DNA from 3 places in the Paenibacillus intestini genome. Region 3 is predicted to be linked to each of the others. Evidence: riboswitches for the same ligand, from Rfam matches in the RefSeq annotation. Region 3 holds a riboswitch; each other region holds the start of a gene.

Region 1 (5,663 bases), on a different contig from region 3:
AAAAAAACAGCGATCATTGGCGGGATTGATCCCGAAACAGGCATAAAATATCATTATCCTGCCACCTGTAACCCCGGTTTTCGTGCTGAAGAGGTGTTTACAACTGCAAGACAGGCAGCGGCCAGAGGTTATTTCGAATATGATTGCTTCGCGCAAGTGTCATTACTTTCAGAAAAGACTGAACCTGTGCTAGAATAGGGTTTTGGAACGTGAACTAAAAGTAATGTATATAGATAGGAGCAGTCTCATCTTATGAGTTTATTGTCAGTAGAGAACGTCAGTCACAATTTTGGAGACCGTACGTTATTTAAAAATGTTTCGTTTCGTCTGCTTGCTGGAGAACGAGTGGGTCTGGTTGGGGCTAATGGTGCCGGAAAATCAACCCTAATGAATATTCTCACCGGAAAATTGCTTAAGGATAGCGGTAAAGTGGAATGGACGCCAAAAGTTCGATATGGCTATTTGGATCAACATACGAAGTTAACACCAGGCAAGACCATTCGTGATGTGCTTAAAGATGCTTTTTTGCCGCTACTGGAACTGGAGAAGCAAATGATGGCCATTACGGATCAGATGGCTGATGCCGATCCAGACAAACTTGAGCAGTTGCTTGAAGAAATGGGAGATATTCAGGAACAGCTTGAACAGGGCGATTTTTATCTGATTGATGTGAAAGTGGAAGAAATGGCAAACGGTTTGGGATTAAATGCAATTGGCCTTGATCGGGATGTTGCAGCTCTCAGTGGTGGACAACGTACGAAAGTCCTGCTTGCAAAATTGTTGTTGGAGAAACCCACTGCCCTTTTGTTGGATGAGCCGACAAACTATCTGGATGTAGAGCATATTGAGTGGCTAACTAGATATTTGAAAGACTACCCATATGCTTTTCTATTGATTTCCCATGATACAGAGTTCATGAATGAAGTGGTTAATGTCATTTATCATCTGGAATTTGCAAAATTGACGCGTTATGCGGCCAACTATGAGAAATTTCTTGAAATGGCGGATATGCAGAAAGCACAGCATATTGATGCCTATGAGAAGCAACAGGAATACATCAAAAAGCAGGAAGATTTCATTCAACGAAACAAAGCTCGAGCTTCGACCTCTGGTCGAGCGAAAAGCCGGGAAAAACAACTTGGAAAGGTCGAGCGAATTGATCGACCAGACGAAGCAGCAAAACCAACATTTAAGTTCAAGGATGCCCGCGCAAGCAGCAAAACCGTTTTTGAAGGTATTGATTTTGAGATCGGTTATACGTATCCATTACTACCTAAGATGACCATGACGATTGAACGTGGTGAAAAGATCGCGATTGTGGGGTGTAACGGGGTAGGTAAATCAACACTGCTTAAAACAATCTTGGGTAAAATAGCGCCAATAAGCGGAAAAACGTTTCTTGGAGATTATTTGGAGACGGCATACTTTGAACAGGAAGTGCGAGCCGGGAATATTACACCGATCGATGATGTATGGAACGAGTTTTCACATCTAACGCAGAACGAGGTGCGAGGACATCTTGCACGTTGCGGGCTCAAAAATGAGCATATTACGCGTCCGCTTAACATGCTGAGCGGGGGGGAGCAAGCCAAAGTCCGTTTGTGCAAACTATTGATGCGTGAGAGCAACTGGGTCTTGTTTGATGAGCCGACAAACCATCTGGATGTAACGGCGAAGGCTGAGCTACAGCGGGCGCTGAAGGAATATAAAGGAACCGTTTTACTTGTATCGCACGAACCGGATTTTTATGAAGGCTGGGTCACCAAAACGTGGGATGTAGAAGAGTGGTCCGAAAAAGCACGATGACAAAAAAAACCGGTTGTGGTAATATAGGCTACAACTTCATATGAACACTGGGGGGGCCGCACGATGCGGCTGAGATGGAAGAATGCGATTCCGGACCCTTTGCACCTGATCTGGATCATACCAGCGTAGGGAAGTGGCGCGTTTCAGCGAAAACGATAGTAATGATTCTTAACGTAAGAACAGGATTTTATTACATCGTGATGCCAAGCGGTTCAATATCAAATAAACAGTTATAGATTTGACTATCAAACTGTTTAACAGGTATTTGTCAGACGCTTGTGATTGAACTGAACCTTTGTTTATACGCAGCCACTCCCCTACGGGAGTGGCTTTTTTGGTTTTATATTTGTCATTACTACTTCTCCAAGCCTGTAGCTGAAAGGAGCGAGAACGAGATTGCATACCTTGATGTTTGATTATGATGCTCATGAATCAGGTAAAACTTCAACAGACCAGTGGTACAAGCGGACAGATAAATCTGTACCAACCTGTGGACTAGAGCAAGACTTTTTTGAGTTACATGTGATATCTACGAATAAAGCGGAACAGTCAGTCATGTTGAAGGCAGCCAAAGATATTTGGCCTTATGTGCATTACATTCATATCCGGGAAAAGCAACTCTCGCAACAGGAATGTTTTAACTGGGCCAAATTGATGGCAGAAGCGGGTGTTCCAGCTTCCCGCATTGTAATCAACGGTGCGAACCTATATTCGTCAGGCTATTTTTATCAAGGGGTACATTGGAGCCAAGATATGCTGGAAAGGGCAAAAGTAATGGTAAAGCCGGAGAACAAGCATGATTTGAGGCTCCGGTTGGGGATATCGGTGCATTCGTTGCATGAAGCGAGAATTGCCGAAGAGTATGGCGCGGATTACCTTTTTTTCGGGCATGTGTACGCAAGTTCAAGCAAACCGGATTCTGTAGCGAGGGGATTAGATGCGTTATCGGAAGTGTGCTCCAGTGTCAAGGTGCCTGTTATTGCAATTGGGGGGATTCAGCCAGGTAACATTCGGGCCGTCAGGTCTGCGGGAGCCAGGGGTGCTGCTGTGATCTCAAGTGTGTTAAAACATGCAAACCCTGCTCATGCTGCTGCGCTTCTTAAACAGGCTGTGGAAGCGGTGAAGTGAATGTTTCTCGATCAAAAAGTTGGAAATGACGCCAACCTAATAAGATCGGAATGTTGTTCAAACAAGGAGATGACAAAATGGTACAGAGAGGACCGAGTCAACCCGAGGAAGTGATCGACTCATCGTGTGAACAAGATAAGTTTAAGCGGCTACCGCTATCCGAAACTTCAACTAAGAAACCAGAAACCTTTCATGCAGAAACAATCATTGTGGGCGGTGGAGTCATAGGCTGTGCGATTGCTTTTGAACTGGCATCCCGAGGTCAGGAAGTACTGCTTGTTGAGCAGTCGGAGATTGCTAGCGGAGCTTCATGTGCAGCTGCCGGCATGCTGGCAGCAGATAGTGAGGATTTTGCTCATCCACTCATGGCACAAGCCGCATATGACAGTAGGGAATTACTTCATAAGCACAAAGAGCAAATATCCGCTTTAACAGGTATGGATCTTGGCTTACGGCGCAACGGATTTATCACACCGTTTCGTTCATACGGTGATCTAAGTAAATACAAGGATAGACGAAATACCACTTCCGGAGTGCAGCAACTTTGGTGGGATCGAAGCACAGTGCAACGAGAAGCGTTGTGGTTGAATCGGGATACGTACGGCGCTTATTACCGATCATTGGAGAGCGAAGTGTTGCCCGTGTCATTGACAAGAGCTTATGCGAGGTCAGCTGAAATGATGGGTGCCCGCATTTTGGAAGGAGTTCAAGATGTTCAGCTGATCGTAGATAAGCATGGTGTTCAAGGGATTAAAACGGCTAAGGGAGAGATGTGTTGCAAACATATTATCATAGCTGCTGGTTTACACGGGGAGCAACTCATGCATCAAGTGGGGATCGTTTTGCCTTCAAGTCCGGTGAAAGGTGAAATTATGGCCGTTCGGTTTACTACAGATCAGGCTGGAGGCAGACCCGATCGCACGGTATATGCAGAAGATGTCTATATTGTTCCGAAAGCAAACGGAGAGGTATGGATCGGAGCAACCAGTTTGCCAGGAAGAAAAGATCACAGCGTATCGGCAAATAGTATGCAACGATTGATTGGAGCGGCAAGTTATTGGGTTCCGGGAATCAAGGAGGCGGACTTTGTGCGGGCATGGGCAGGTATAAGACCTTCCACCCCTGATGGGCTGCCGTATATAGGCAAATGTGAAGGGATTTCGGGCTTGTATGCAGCGTATGGACATTTTCGTAATGGGATATTGCTTAGTGCAATAACAGGTCGCTGGATCGCAGACATGGTAGAGGGCAAGAGTGCCGAAGAGATCGGGATCGAAGCATTTTCGCCTGAACGATTGAACAGAAAGGGGGTTATGTCGTGAACATTATCGTGAACGGGCAAAAGATGGAGGTTGACGACGGGTTAAATCGTGTCGACAAATTACTGCAATCATTTAACTTACAAGTGAAAACCGTGGTGGTTGAGTTGAATCGCAATATTTTGACCAAAGATCACCATGGAACAACAACACTAAGAGAAGGAGATCGGATTGAGATTGTTCATTTCGTCGGAGGCGGCTAAGCAAAGTGATTCACAGGCGTGGTTGAATCTTGTTGATGGAGTAGTTGGTAGTTGAAACTTGCTAAAACCTAGGAGGTTGAATGATGTTAACGATTGGTAAATATTCGTTTGAGTCAAGGTTGTTGCTTGGAACAGGCAAGTTCAGCGATATGGAAGTACAGAGTCAGGCTGTGGAAGCTTCAGGTACCCAGGTGCTGACCTTTGCTGTACGTCGTCTGAATCTGGAGGAGGCGGGCAAGCAACACTTTCTGGATACGCTGGATCTGAGCAAATACACATTGCTACCCAATACGGCGGGTGCTTCGACTGCGGAAGAAGCCGTAAGGATCGCTGAGCTTGCGCGAGCTTCGGGGCTTTGTGATATGATAAAAGTCGAAGTCATCGGAGACGGAGTAACGTTACTCCCTGATCCGCTTGAAACGTACAAGGCCTGTAGCATTTTGCTCGAAAAAGGATTCACCGTGTTGCCCTATATTTCGGACGACGTTATTTTAGCTAAACGGCTTCAATTGCTTGGTGTACATGCAGTCATGCCTGGAGCTTCGCCAATTGGAGCAGGTAGAGGGATCATTAACCCTTATAATCTCGAAATCATCATAGAGCAAGCGGCAGTGCCTGTTATTGTAGATGCAGGGTTACGCTCTCCCAAAGATGCCGCTTATGCCATGGAACTTGGGGCGGATGGTGTATTGCTTAACACAGCCGTATCTGGATCAGATGATCCGGTTGCCATGGCAAAAGCGATGCGGCTCGGGGTCGAAGCGGGCAGACTGGCGTATACGGCAGGCATGATTCCGGTGAAACGTTATGCAGCAGCTAGCAGTCCGGTGGAAGGAATGGTTCATACATGACAGATCAGTTACATCATGCGGAGCAGAGCGATCGTTATTCCAGACAGGAACGATATGCTCCGCTCGGCAAAGAAGGTCAAGCGAGGTTAAAAGACAGCAAAGTTTTAATTATCGGAGCCGGCGCACTTGGAACAGGTATTGCAGAAACGCTAGTGCGTTCCGGTGTCGGGCAAATTACCATTGTAGATCGGGACTATGTGGAGTGGAGCAACCTCCAGCGGCAACAACTTTATGTTGAACAGGATGCGATTGAGCGCATGCCCAAAGCGATGGCGGCTGTCAAACGTTTAACAGAAATCAATTCAAGCGTTCGCATCGAAGCCAAAGTGATGGATGTGCGCGTGGATGAACTTGAA
Region 2 (5,663 bases), on a different contig from region 3:
GCCTGCCAGGGCACCAGTTCCCTTCTCTCGGAACTGGAACAGCGTGATGCCGCCAGTGATCGCCTGGCGGAGCACCTCCACCGGGTCTCGCGTCGTATTGACGCTACCCATCACCAAATACAACTGCAGCGCGCGGCGGACCGCTTCCGCATCCCATCTGCGCATCAGCGTTCACCCCGCTGTCTGCGCTGGTACGCAAAGTGATTCGTTGGCCCGTGCCCGGCCCCGAATCCCAGCTCATCTTCAATGGCTGCCTGAATGAATGCTCGCGCGGTCGTAACGGCAGCCAGAATAGGGGCACCCTTCGCCAGTTCCGCCGTAATGGCAGCAGAGAACGTGCAGCCGGTTCCATGGGTATGACGTGTCATAACACGAAGGTTCTCCAAATAATGAAAGGAATGCCCGTCATACAGGACATCGATAACCGTACCGCTTCCCGTATCATGTCCTCCTTTAATCAAGGCATATGTTGAACCCATCTGCACCAATTGCTTTGCGGCTTCCTCGCGCTCACTCAGGTTCCGAATCGAACTCCCGATAAGTAGTTCGGCTTCGGGAATGTTAGGTGTGATAACCAAAGCAAGAGGCAGCAGATCTTCCACAAGTGATTGCACAGCCTCCTGCTGGAGCAGAGGTGCACCTCCTTTGGCAACCATCACGGGATCAATAACCAGATTTGACCAGTCGTATTGCTGACATTTTGCCGCAACAAGACGAATAATCTCGGCACTATACAGCATACCTGTCTTGAGGGCACGCGGCTGAAAGTCGACTCCCGTTGAATCAAGTTGCTGGGCAATGCCGTCGTAATCAATCGGAAACACGCCTTGAACCCCTGTAGTGTTCTGCGCGGCGATTGCAGTAATGACCGTCATGCCGTATACACCAAGTTCCTGAAAGGTTTTGAGATCCGCCTGAATTCCTGCACCGCCGCCGTTATCAGACCCGGCAATCGTTAACGCTTGAGCAATATTCATCACACACCTCCACGAATCTGACGGATTTGTGCATGCTCGGAGAACAGCGAAGGTGTCACCTGCGCCAGTTGATTTAACAATTCAATCTGGAAGCTGCCCGGCCCTTGATGAGCCGTTCGTGCTGCGGCCTGTTCGGCAGCTATACCGTAGGTTGAGACGGCTTCCACCACGCTGTTCAGCATGTCGCGCCCCGGCTCGGCAATCGCAGCAAAAGCACCAATGACTGAGCTGAGAAGACAGCCTGCCCCGGTAACTTGGGTGAGCAATGCATGTCCGTTGCTTGTGAGGAAAGTATGATATCCGTCTGTAATAATGTCGTACTGGCCCGTAATAACGACAATACAGTCAAGCTGTTGCGCTGCCCGCTCGGCAATGTCAATCCGGTCTCCTTCGCCAACTCCCGCATCCACACCTTTGATATTCCATGGCACACCAATGACATGAGCCACTTCGGCGACATTGCCTCTTAATACGGTAAGACGAAGCTCACGAACCAGCATCTGTACCGTATCGGTGCGATATGTCGTGGCTCCTGCACCAACAGGATCAAGGACAACAGGCACATGATGTGCATTGGCTGATTGTCCGGCTAGACGTATCGCTTGAACGACCTTTTCATCCAATGTGCCGATGTTCAGAACCACCGCGCCAGCCATTCGAGCGACGTCAGCGACTTCTTCATGAGCATAGGCCATAAACGGAGAGGCTCCGAGGGCAAGCAGACCATTTGCGGTAAAAGGGGCAACCACAAGGTTGGTAATATTATGAACCAAAGGATTGAGTGAACGTACACGTTCAAGATAAGACATCCAAATGACCTCCTTATTTTCAAATGATGGATATGGTTATGAGCGAGACGACTGGCTGAAATACAAAAAAGCCCCACCCATTTCCGGAGAAATGAGCAGAGCTATACGTTTGAACTGAAGTTGATCCCCATCTAGGATAGAGATCCCCTACTGCCAATAAAAGCCGCTCCACTTCCCTCCGCTGGTATAATCCAGATCAGGTTCAAAGGGTCCGAATCGTCGTATTCGTCTCAGCCGCAAGGCTCCCCCAGTGCAAATGTACAAGATATGCAGTTATGTACTCAGCATATATCCATCTTGACTTAATGTAAATAGGGCGAGGATTTAAGCCTTGAAATAGGGATGAAAAATACACTGGACTTTGTTACTGATCCGCTATTCTGATTTACCTTAGCTCGTGAACCCGATATAATGGGGATTGGCTCATATGGCCGTACTACGAATGAGGGCAGGACCGTTGTTCCTCCCGGCAGAATGGGGACCCTGAGTTGAAAACGTTCAAGAAAGTATATATTGAAATTACGAGTATCTGTAATCTGGCATGCAGCTTTTGTCCACAAACGAAGCGAGCCAAAGGATTCATCGACCCTGAAGTCTTTAATAATATATTGGATCAGATCAAACCACACACAAAACATATTTACCTGCACGTCAAAGGGGAACCGCTGCTTCATCCCAAAATTGACCTGTTGCTGGATATGGCTCATGCCAAGGGATTTAAAGTGAACATTACGACCAACGGTACGCTACTGCCAAAGACACAGCATAAATTATTGGGCAAACCTGCACTGAGACAGATGAATTTCTCGCTGCACAGCTTTGACGGCCATGAAGGTTCTACGGATCGTGACGGATATTTGCATAACATCTTGTCTTTTGTTCGTGAAGCGGTGAAACATAACGTCATTGTCTCGTTCAGACTATGGAATCTGACTCAGGATAACTTCACCAATGCTCAGATGAATCGCAATCGGGAGACGCTTGAGGTGCTGGAAAAGGAATTCAATCTGGACTTCCGTATTGAAGAAAAGGTGGTTGCGGGTAGTGGCGTGAAAATTGCACCCAACGTATACCTGAATCAGGACCATGAATTCCAATGGCCAAGCCTCGATGCACCTGAAGATGATGGCAAAGGTTTTTGTCATGCATTACGCAGTCAGGCAGCTGTGCTGGTTGATGGAACCGTGGTTCCATGCTGTTTGGATGGAGAAGGTGTCATCAACCTTGGAAACATCCATGAAAAGTCTTTTTCCGATATTGTGGATGGAGAGCGTGCGAACAATCTGGTATACGGTTTTTCCAAACGGGAAGCTGTAGAAGAACTTTGCCGCAAATGCGGATACCGGCAGCGCTTTGGAGCAGGAGCCTAAAATCATACGACAGATAACTCAAGTGTGTTATTCGGTAATATTCCGAGTAGCACATTTTTTTATTTATTATTAGGAAAGAATAGGCACCATTTGATTCATGATTTCAACTATTATGTAAAATGATAGTCTATTAATCTTGTTTTTATAAATATACATGGTATTATTATCCTACTGATCATAAAAGGGGGAGTAGTTCAAAAGTTACACTTTTGTGTTAATAACGGACGTTTAAGAGGAGTGTGTCGAGTTTTGAATTTAAAATGGAAAAAGTTTAATCGAAAGTTGTCAGCAGTACTCTCTACATCATTGATTGCCTCTATGTTTTCTATGCAATTGCTAGCCTCGGCGGAAGTGGCCCCATCATCTGTAACGTCATTTAAGGATGTTGAACACTCCTATGCCAAAACAGAAATTACGAAGTTAATTGAAAAAGGTATTTTAGCTGGATTTGCGGATGGAACATTTAAACCCTCAGATTCAGTAACACGTGCTCAATTGGCAAAGATTATGGTGGGTGCGCTTCAATTAAAGCCTGACTCTACTGTAGCTAGTTCCTTTAAAGATGTGGAGCAATCCAAATGGTATTCTGGCTATGTATCTGCACTCGTTCAATCTGGTATTGCCCAAGGAACCTCGAAGGATACGTTTTCTCCAGATAAAAAAGTTACGAGAGAGGAACTGGCTGTATTTTTCGTAAGAGCATTCGGCTGGGAAACAAAGAACGCACCAACTCAAACAACAAAGCCACAGCTCGCTGATTTGGATAAAGTATCAGACTGGGCGAAGGATTCTGTGTCACTCGCATATCAATCCGGATTTATTAAAGGTATTGTTCGGAAAGACGGAACAACAACGTTTAATCCAACGGGTGTAGCGGATCGACAAGCATTAGCAAGACTTGCTTATGAGTTTGTCATGAATAAGTCTACATATGATAATATTATGATTCCTGCGAAGACAGACGAAGATACAAACAACTCTAACCCCACAAAACCAGAAACAACGAAGCCTTCTGAAAACAGCAATAAAGGTAACAGTAGCAACAATAGCTCTACCGGGGATAATGGAAATAATAACAACACAGGTGGAAATAATGGAGGAGGTCAACAAACTTCCAGCAAAAACCTTACTTCTCCAGGCACATACACTTTGGGTAACGTAACTGGTAATGTCACGATTGGTTCTCAAGGTGTAATTCTGAAAGACACTAAGATCAATGGTAACCTTCAAGTTCTTGAATCTGTAGCTAATGGAGATGTTACACTTGATCACGTTACTGTTACAGGAACAACTAGCATCAAAGGTGGAGGACCTAACAGTATCCATGCACTGAACTCTGTTCTTGCGACTGTAATTGTGGATAAGGCAGATGGAAGTGTTCGTTTGGTTCTGGAAGGTGCGAGTGATGTACAACAGATTGAGATCAAGTCTGGAGCCATCGTAAAGAATGATTCCACAGGTGATGTTGGTCCAATTGAATTGACAGACTCTATTCCACATAATGCTGCGGTAGTGTTGAACGGAACGTTTGACTCTATTATGGTTCATGCAGAGCAGATTTCAGTAGAGTTTGGAGACAACTCCAGCATCGGGAATCTCGAGGTGTTCCAACAAGCACTGAATACGGTTTTCAAAATCAATCAAGGTGCAACCGTAAATCGCGCAATACTGGACGCTATTGTGCAATTCTCTGGAGCGGGTGCGTTAACTTCTGCACAAGTCAATGTAGAGGGAAGTGACTTTAGCGGGTTGCAACAGCATCCAAGAATTGAAGCAGATCCTACAGTGACTAGTTTGGTATACTTACCTGAAATTAGTGATCTTTCAGCTGTAAATGCAACGAAACAAATTGTACTTACAGGTGTAGCTGGCTCAGCGAACAAAGATGTTACCTCTCTTGCAAACTGGGAAGTGGAAGATAACAGCATTGTCACTGTAAACTCTGGTAAAATTCAAGCTGTAGCTAACGGTACAACCGTTGTGAAGGCTAAATACGGAGAATATCAAATTCAAGTTCCAGTGACTGTTGCAGTATATAATGAATTGACACACCCAAGACTTGAAGGGATTCAGGTTACAAATGGAAGTGCTAAACTGACATTTACCAATGGACTGGATGCATCTGGACTGACTGCTGAAGACTTTGTGGTACATGCATACTATAACGGTCAAGAGCGGGAATTGAATAATTTACAGTATCACAATGGGGAATTTACATTTAGCCCTATCGATAGTTACGGTTCCACATTGTACATTACAGTTGATTCCAATACGGAAAAGACTCATTTTGCAGGAAGCCAAAGTGCTTCTGTAAAACTTACAGGATTCGGTGGACATATTAAAGATGTCGCTGGAGCACCAGTAGCCAATTTGCAGATTTCTTTTAGAAAAGGTCTGGATAACAAAACGGGTGATATTGTTGGTACAGTAACGACAGACACTTATGGTGATTATTACATTAATCTGCAACCGGGCATCTATACAGGTGAGCTTGGAGGCGGAGATAC
Region 3 (5,663 bases):
GAATCCCTGCTTCAGCAACAGGTCCAGTGCAAGTTGCTGTACCGCCCGGTGTAACAACAGACCTGCCCCCTTCAATACATAGCTTCGCGTTCCACCGATCTTCACGCCGCGCGGAATGTCGATCAGTTCGTGCATCTCTCCCAGCTCGACATGATCTCTGGCCTCGTAGTCAAACACAGGTAGCTCTCCCACTCGCCGTAGCTCTACATTATCTTCATCCGACAAGCCCACAGGCGTATCTGGCGACACGATATTAGGCAACAGCCATTGCAGTCTGGTCACTTCCTCCTGGATTACCGCCAGCTTGGCTTCCTCTTGCTCCAGCTGTTCATTCAATTGTTTAACCTGTGCCCGCATCTTCTCCGCTTGCTCACGCTCACCCGACTGCATGAGCTTCCCGATCTCAGCCGATAGTGTATTACGCTGACGACGCGATTCTTCTGTTTGCTGCAAAAGTACCTTGCGCTCGTCATCCCGCTGTAGTAACACAGCAATATCCACCTTGATCTTTTTCCCGTCTGCCGCCGCCTGAACCTCTTCTGCATGTGCACGAACCCACTTCATGTCTAACATGATCACCGTCTCCTTTGGCTAAAAAAATACAAAGAGCGCCCTCATCCCTTGGGACGAGGAGCGCTCTGCTCGCGGTGCCACCCAACTTGCCAAATCAGTTCAAATCTCCTGATCAGCCTCTTGGTCCGCGATAACGGGCGGTTCCGGTTAACTTGGGATAATTTCAATTCGCTCCCTGGCGAAAACGCCTCTGAGTTGGATTCTCTTCAACGGCATGATCCGATCTGTAATTGTGTTTCTCAGTATATACGAAGACAGAACAACATTGCAACTCATATATGCCCGTTTACGTATCTTTCCAAAGCTGGATCAAGTACAATTGAAATAACTTCTAAAACAACAAGGGGTGAATTTATGTTTTTCTTCATCATCTTTCTGTTGATTAGTTTATTCGGACTCGTCTTTGGAATCAGAGCCCTGCTCATACCGAATTCCTGGCCTTTCAACCGGAATAAAGACGAGTTAATACTTTCCGACATCATACGTATTAAATTCAGAGGTATTTTCCTTCTTGCAATTAGTATCGTCATGGCTTTAGCTTCCATTAAACAATTAGTCGAGTAACCGTTTTTCAAATATATATGAGTTGTCCTATATAACAGTTCAGACTATGGTAAATTAAGCTGTCGAGGGGAGAAGATATTGCATGAATATGGACCCAAACCATCTGAATTCATCCGAGGGCGAAGCCGCCAAACAAAGAGCAGATGAACTTGCCCGCCAAGCCCAGCGAGGTTCATGGTTGAGCGGAGTTTTCACTACCATCATTATTGCCGCTGTGGTTATTGGTATTTTGTTTTGGATCGCTTACGCTAGAACTTCTTAAACCACAGGATTGCCCAGGAAATACTTTTGTTATGATGGATAACGATACGATGATTTAAACCGACGCAACGGCTGCTGGTTCCTTGAACAACTTGCCAAATACATAACGCACTAGCGGCCCGAGTACAATCAACTGATAAGGCAATGCCAGACCGAAGTTACGTACAATCGTATGAAGATACGCATTGATTACGGAATCTCCTTCTAGCTGACCTGCAGTATAGGCTGTAATGATGCCATATAAAGACATGAGCAAAACCATGCCGATTACCATGAAAAAGGACATCGTAACTACACCTTTAATTTTACTCGACCTCGCAAATGAGAAGGAAAATGTGATTTTTCTCGCTATCGGTCCCACGATGAACGACTCCACCAAAAAGGCGATGGCAAAACAGATTACAAATTGGAGCAATAGCTGCGGCACGGACATCTGACTTAACATCCCCGTATGCCATAGATTGAAGGTCATCATCACTACGACCATTCCTGTACACATCATAAGTCCAAAAATCACTTGTTGTTTCTTGCTTACTGGCAATACACTCATCCTTTCTGTAACTTGGATCATTATAGACAATCGGGCTACACTCACATAAGTGAACATTCTGTGAACGATTTACCGACTAGACACACTCCCGTCACTGGCCTATAATTACACCTAGTAATGCCCGTAACTTCATAGTTTCCCAGGGGAGTCGGAATTGGCCGGCTGAGAGTGTATCCCATCAAGATACTAACCCTTAGACCTGATCTGGATCATGCCAGCGTAGGAATCGGAGTATATTGCAACGGCACAGCTATAAGCTGAACGCCACTCTCTCACGCCTGCACGCGTCCCAGATTACGGGGCGCTTTTTTTGTTTTCTTTTGACAAGCAGAAACAGAAAAATGACGTTATTCGGATAACCCGCACGTATAAATCCGTCGATTTATGCAAAGGGATTGGATATGAAGCCAAGGAGTACCCCCGTGCCATCCGGCCGGACATACCGAAGGAGAGAAACACGATGAAATGGCGTAAAACGATGGGAATGTTACTCATGTGTGTGCTACTCGTTACCGTAGCTGCATGTGGTGGCAAAGAAGCCGCTCCAACAGAGCAGCAAGGTGCGACAGGTTCGGACCAAACCAACCAGGGGAGCGGTACTGCACGGAAAGATGTAAAGGTCGTGCTCGACTGGACTCCAAATACGAATCATACCGGTCTGTATGCAGCGGTGGACCAAGGTTTTTATAAAGCAGCAGGTTTAAATGTGGAGATTGTACAGCCAGGAGCCGGCGGTGCGGATACGATGGTTGCCTCGGGTGAGGTACCGTTTGGCGTCAGTTATCAGGAAAGTGTAACTCAGGCGCGTACGCAGGACGTTCCCCTTGTGTCGATTGCCGCAGTTATTCAGCATAATACATCCGGTTTTGCCGCTCCAGTGGATCGTAAGATCAAATCACCCAAAGACTTTGAAGGTAAAACTTACGGCGGCTGGGGTTCCCCGGTGGAAGAAGCGGTGATGCAATCCATTATGGAGGGCGAAGGTGCTGACGTATCCAAAGTCAAAAAGATTAACATGGGCGATGCCGACTTCTTCACAGCTGTGAAACGGGACATCGACTTTGCGTGGATTTTCTATGCCTGGACAGGAATTGAGGCTGAATTACGCGGGGAACCGATTGACATGTTATATGTGAAGGATTATGCCAAAGCGCTGGACTATTACACCCCTGTACTCGTGACCAATGAACAGACGATTCAGAAAGACCCTGAACTGGTGAGAGCTTTCCTGAAGGCCACTTCTGAAGGATATCAATATGCGATTGATCACCCTGAAGAAGCAGCGAACATTTTGATCAAAGCTGTTCCCGACCTGGACAAAGAATTAGTACTCGCAAGTCAAAAGTGGCTCAGCCCGAAATACAAAGATGATGCCCCTCGCTGGGGTGAACAAAAGGAAGAGGTGTGGAAGAACTACACCGACTGGATGTTCAGCAAGAAACTGCTGGATAAAGAGATTGATGTAACGAAAGCATACACCAACGAATTTTTACCACAGTAATATTAAATCTAAATGTAACCATGAACTTTGATATTTACACGTTTTGAACGAAGAGGACAGGAAAAACTTGAAGAAGCGAAGCGATCACTTATAGGGCTTTCTATGGAAAGCTACCTCAGAAGTACGCTTTCTCTTGAATTTTTTCCACAGCTTAATGGATAAGTTGAATTTTTTGTACACAAGAAACGGAGAGGACAGAACCCTTCTAAAGAAGCGAAGCAGTCACCCGCATCCCCGAATTTACTCGTCTTGATAATTTAAACTATTTATTTACACCATAACGGAGAGGACAGAAAAAACCTGAAAAAGCGGAGCGGTCGCCTTTATCACCGGATTTTCCCCTTTGGAAAAGGGAATCAAAAAAATCTGGGGATAACAGGGATTGGAAGGTTATTCTGTCATTGAAGTGTCCGTGTAGACATTGAAATATTTTTATAAGATGAATTTAAAAATTCGGGGATAACAGCGATCTAGGGAGGGAACTGCAATCGGAGTGGTATAGAGTACAACGACCATATCTACTTATCCACCCACACCCGAAAGGAGCATTAATCTCTCATGGCAAGTACATTACTCAGTATTCAGGTTATTCCCAAAACACCGAACGGCGAGAACTCCTATCCATACGTAGACCGTGCCATCGAAGTGATTCAGCAATCCGGCCTGAAATATCAGGTCAATGCGCTAGATACCACCATGGAAGGCGAACTGGATGAACTGCTGGAGGTTGTTCGCAAAATGCACGAGGTGCTTGTGGAAGCCGGTAGTCCAAGTATCATCTCCCAGATCAAAATCGCACATAGCCCGGACGGATTCAGCATGGATACACTGACGGAGAAATATCGCTAATGTTTACCTATTTCAGAAGTGTATGGCCGCCCCTTGTGGCGGTTATTCTCTTTATTGCGATATGGCAAGGGGCCGTCTCCCTATTCCACATTGAGAAATGGATGTTGCCCGCCCCGTCCGATATCGCTCGCGAAGCAGCGTCTCAGGCTGACCGATTGGGTATGCACGCCTCTGCAACGATTCAGCTAACCCTTATCGGATTTGTCGCCGGGACAGCGGTCGGTCTGTTCATTGCGATGGTGCTGCATCTGATCCCTTTTCTGAAGTCAGCTTTGTATCCACTACTTATTCTTAGTCAAAATATCCCGACCATCGCACTCGCACCGCTCCTGCTGATCTGGTTCGGCTTTGGCCTGCTACCCAAATTGATTACTATCATTCTGGTCTGCTTCTTCCCGGTAGCAGTCGCTGCCATGGACGGTCTAACACGCACGGATGCGGCGATGATGAACTATATGCGCATGGCAGGTGCGAATCGCCGTCATATTTTTTGGAAACTGGAGCTTCCGCATGCCCTTCCATCGATATTTTCCGGTGTCAAAATCGCCGCCACATACAGTGTCATGGGTGCCATCATCGCGGAATGGATTGGTGCCGACAAAGGCATCGGTTATTATATGATGTTGCAGAAATCGGCTTACCGCACGGATCGCCTTTTTGTTGCCATCATGATTATCGTGGCACTCAGCCTGCTTCTTTTCCTGCTCATTGCGCTGTTAGAGAAGCTGCTCGTTCGCTGGCGCCCACAGAAGCGCTAGTTTTGCATAGCAGAGGTTAACGTATTATGTACTTAGGAAGTGATTCCCTATGAAAAGATACCCGAAGGATAAAACGAATGGTCCGGGTTCCATTTCGGTTCCTCCCGCGCTAGACATTGTTAACTTGCATGTGTCCTTCAAGGAACGGCGGCGGAAACTGTCTGTGTTGAATGGCTTGTCCCTTACGGTACAAAAAGGGGAGTTTGTCGCCATCGTTGGCCCTTCCGGATGCGGGAAAAGTACCCTGTTCCACATCATCGGCGGCCTGCTCAAGCCACAGGACGGCGAAGTGCTCATGAATGGCAAGCAGGTTACGGGACAACGCGGACATATCAGCTATATGCCGCAGCAACCTGCCCTTTTCCCATGGCGAACCATTGAAGACAATGTGTTGCTGGCAGGTGAGATCGCTTCTGCTACAACGTTCACTGCCCCCGTTGCTCCGCGTGCCGAAGCGCTCGCAGAGGCAAGACAGTGGCTGGGCAGCGTTGGCCTTGCAGGCTTCGAGCGGGCATATCCTCATCAACTGTCAGGCGGAATGCAACAGCGTGTTGCTTTCCTTCGTGCACTGCTCAGCCCGCAGGAACTGATGCTGCTTGATGAGCCA

The links. Region 3 has a riboswitch for thiamine pyrophosphate ahead of J2T16_RS18845 (ABC transporter substrate-binding protein). Riboswitches for the same ligand answer to the same signal wherever they lie in the genome.
Region 1: it holds a riboswitch for thiamine pyrophosphate, as region 3 does, so the genes downstream of both, J2T16_RS01400 (thiamine phosphate synthase) here and J2T16_RS18845 (ABC transporter substrate-binding protein) in region 3, are expected to answer to the same signal.
Region 2: it holds a riboswitch for thiamine pyrophosphate, as region 3 does, so the genes downstream of both, thiM (hydroxyethylthiazole kinase) here and J2T16_RS18845 (ABC transporter substrate-binding protein) in region 3, are expected to answer to the same signal.

Annotation. Positions count from the first base shown of each region.
Region 1 is NZ_JAURUN010000001.1:317,652-323,314, forward strand. It holds gene J2T16_RS01390 (hypothetical protein) at 1-198, shown strand, start outside; gene J2T16_RS01395 (ABC-F family ATP-binding cassette domain-containing protein) at 253-1,806, shown strand; TPP riboswitch at 1,846-1,955, shown strand; gene J2T16_RS01400 (thiamine phosphate synthase) at 2,215-2,934, shown strand; gene thiO (glycine oxidase ThiO) at 3,012-4,256, shown strand; gene thiS (sulfur carrier protein ThiS) at 4,253-4,456, shown strand; gene J2T16_RS01415 (thiazole synthase) at 4,540-5,307, shown strand; gene J2T16_RS01420 (ThiF family adenylyltransferase) at 5,304-5,663, shown strand, end outside.
Region 2 is NZ_JAURUN010000015.1:6,091-11,753, forward strand. It holds gene thiE (thiamine phosphate synthase) at 1-165, opposite strand, end outside; gene thiD (bifunctional hydroxymethylpyrimidine kinase/phosphomethylpyrimidine kinase) at 165-977, opposite strand; gene thiM (hydroxyethylthiazole kinase) at 977-1,786, opposite strand; TPP riboswitch at 1,943-2,045, opposite strand; gene J2T16_RS26100 (radical SAM/SPASM domain-containing protein) at 2,275-3,156, shown strand; gene J2T16_RS26105 (S-layer homology domain-containing protein) at 3,406-5,663, shown strand, end outside.
Region 3 is NZ_JAURUN010000007.1:126,510-132,172, reverse strand. It holds gene serS (serine--tRNA ligase) at 1-573, opposite strand, end outside; gene J2T16_RS18855 (hypothetical protein) at 1,220-1,399, shown strand; gene J2T16_RS18850 (DUF2798 domain-containing protein) at 1,454-1,939, opposite strand; TPP riboswitch at 2,080-2,192, shown strand; gene J2T16_RS18845 (ABC transporter substrate-binding protein) at 2,409-3,449, shown strand; gene J2T16_RS18840 (MTH1187 family thiamine-binding protein) at 4,008-4,298, shown strand; gene J2T16_RS18835 (ABC transporter permease) at 4,298-5,056, shown strand; gene J2T16_RS18830 (ABC transporter ATP-binding protein) at 5,106-5,663, shown strand, end outside.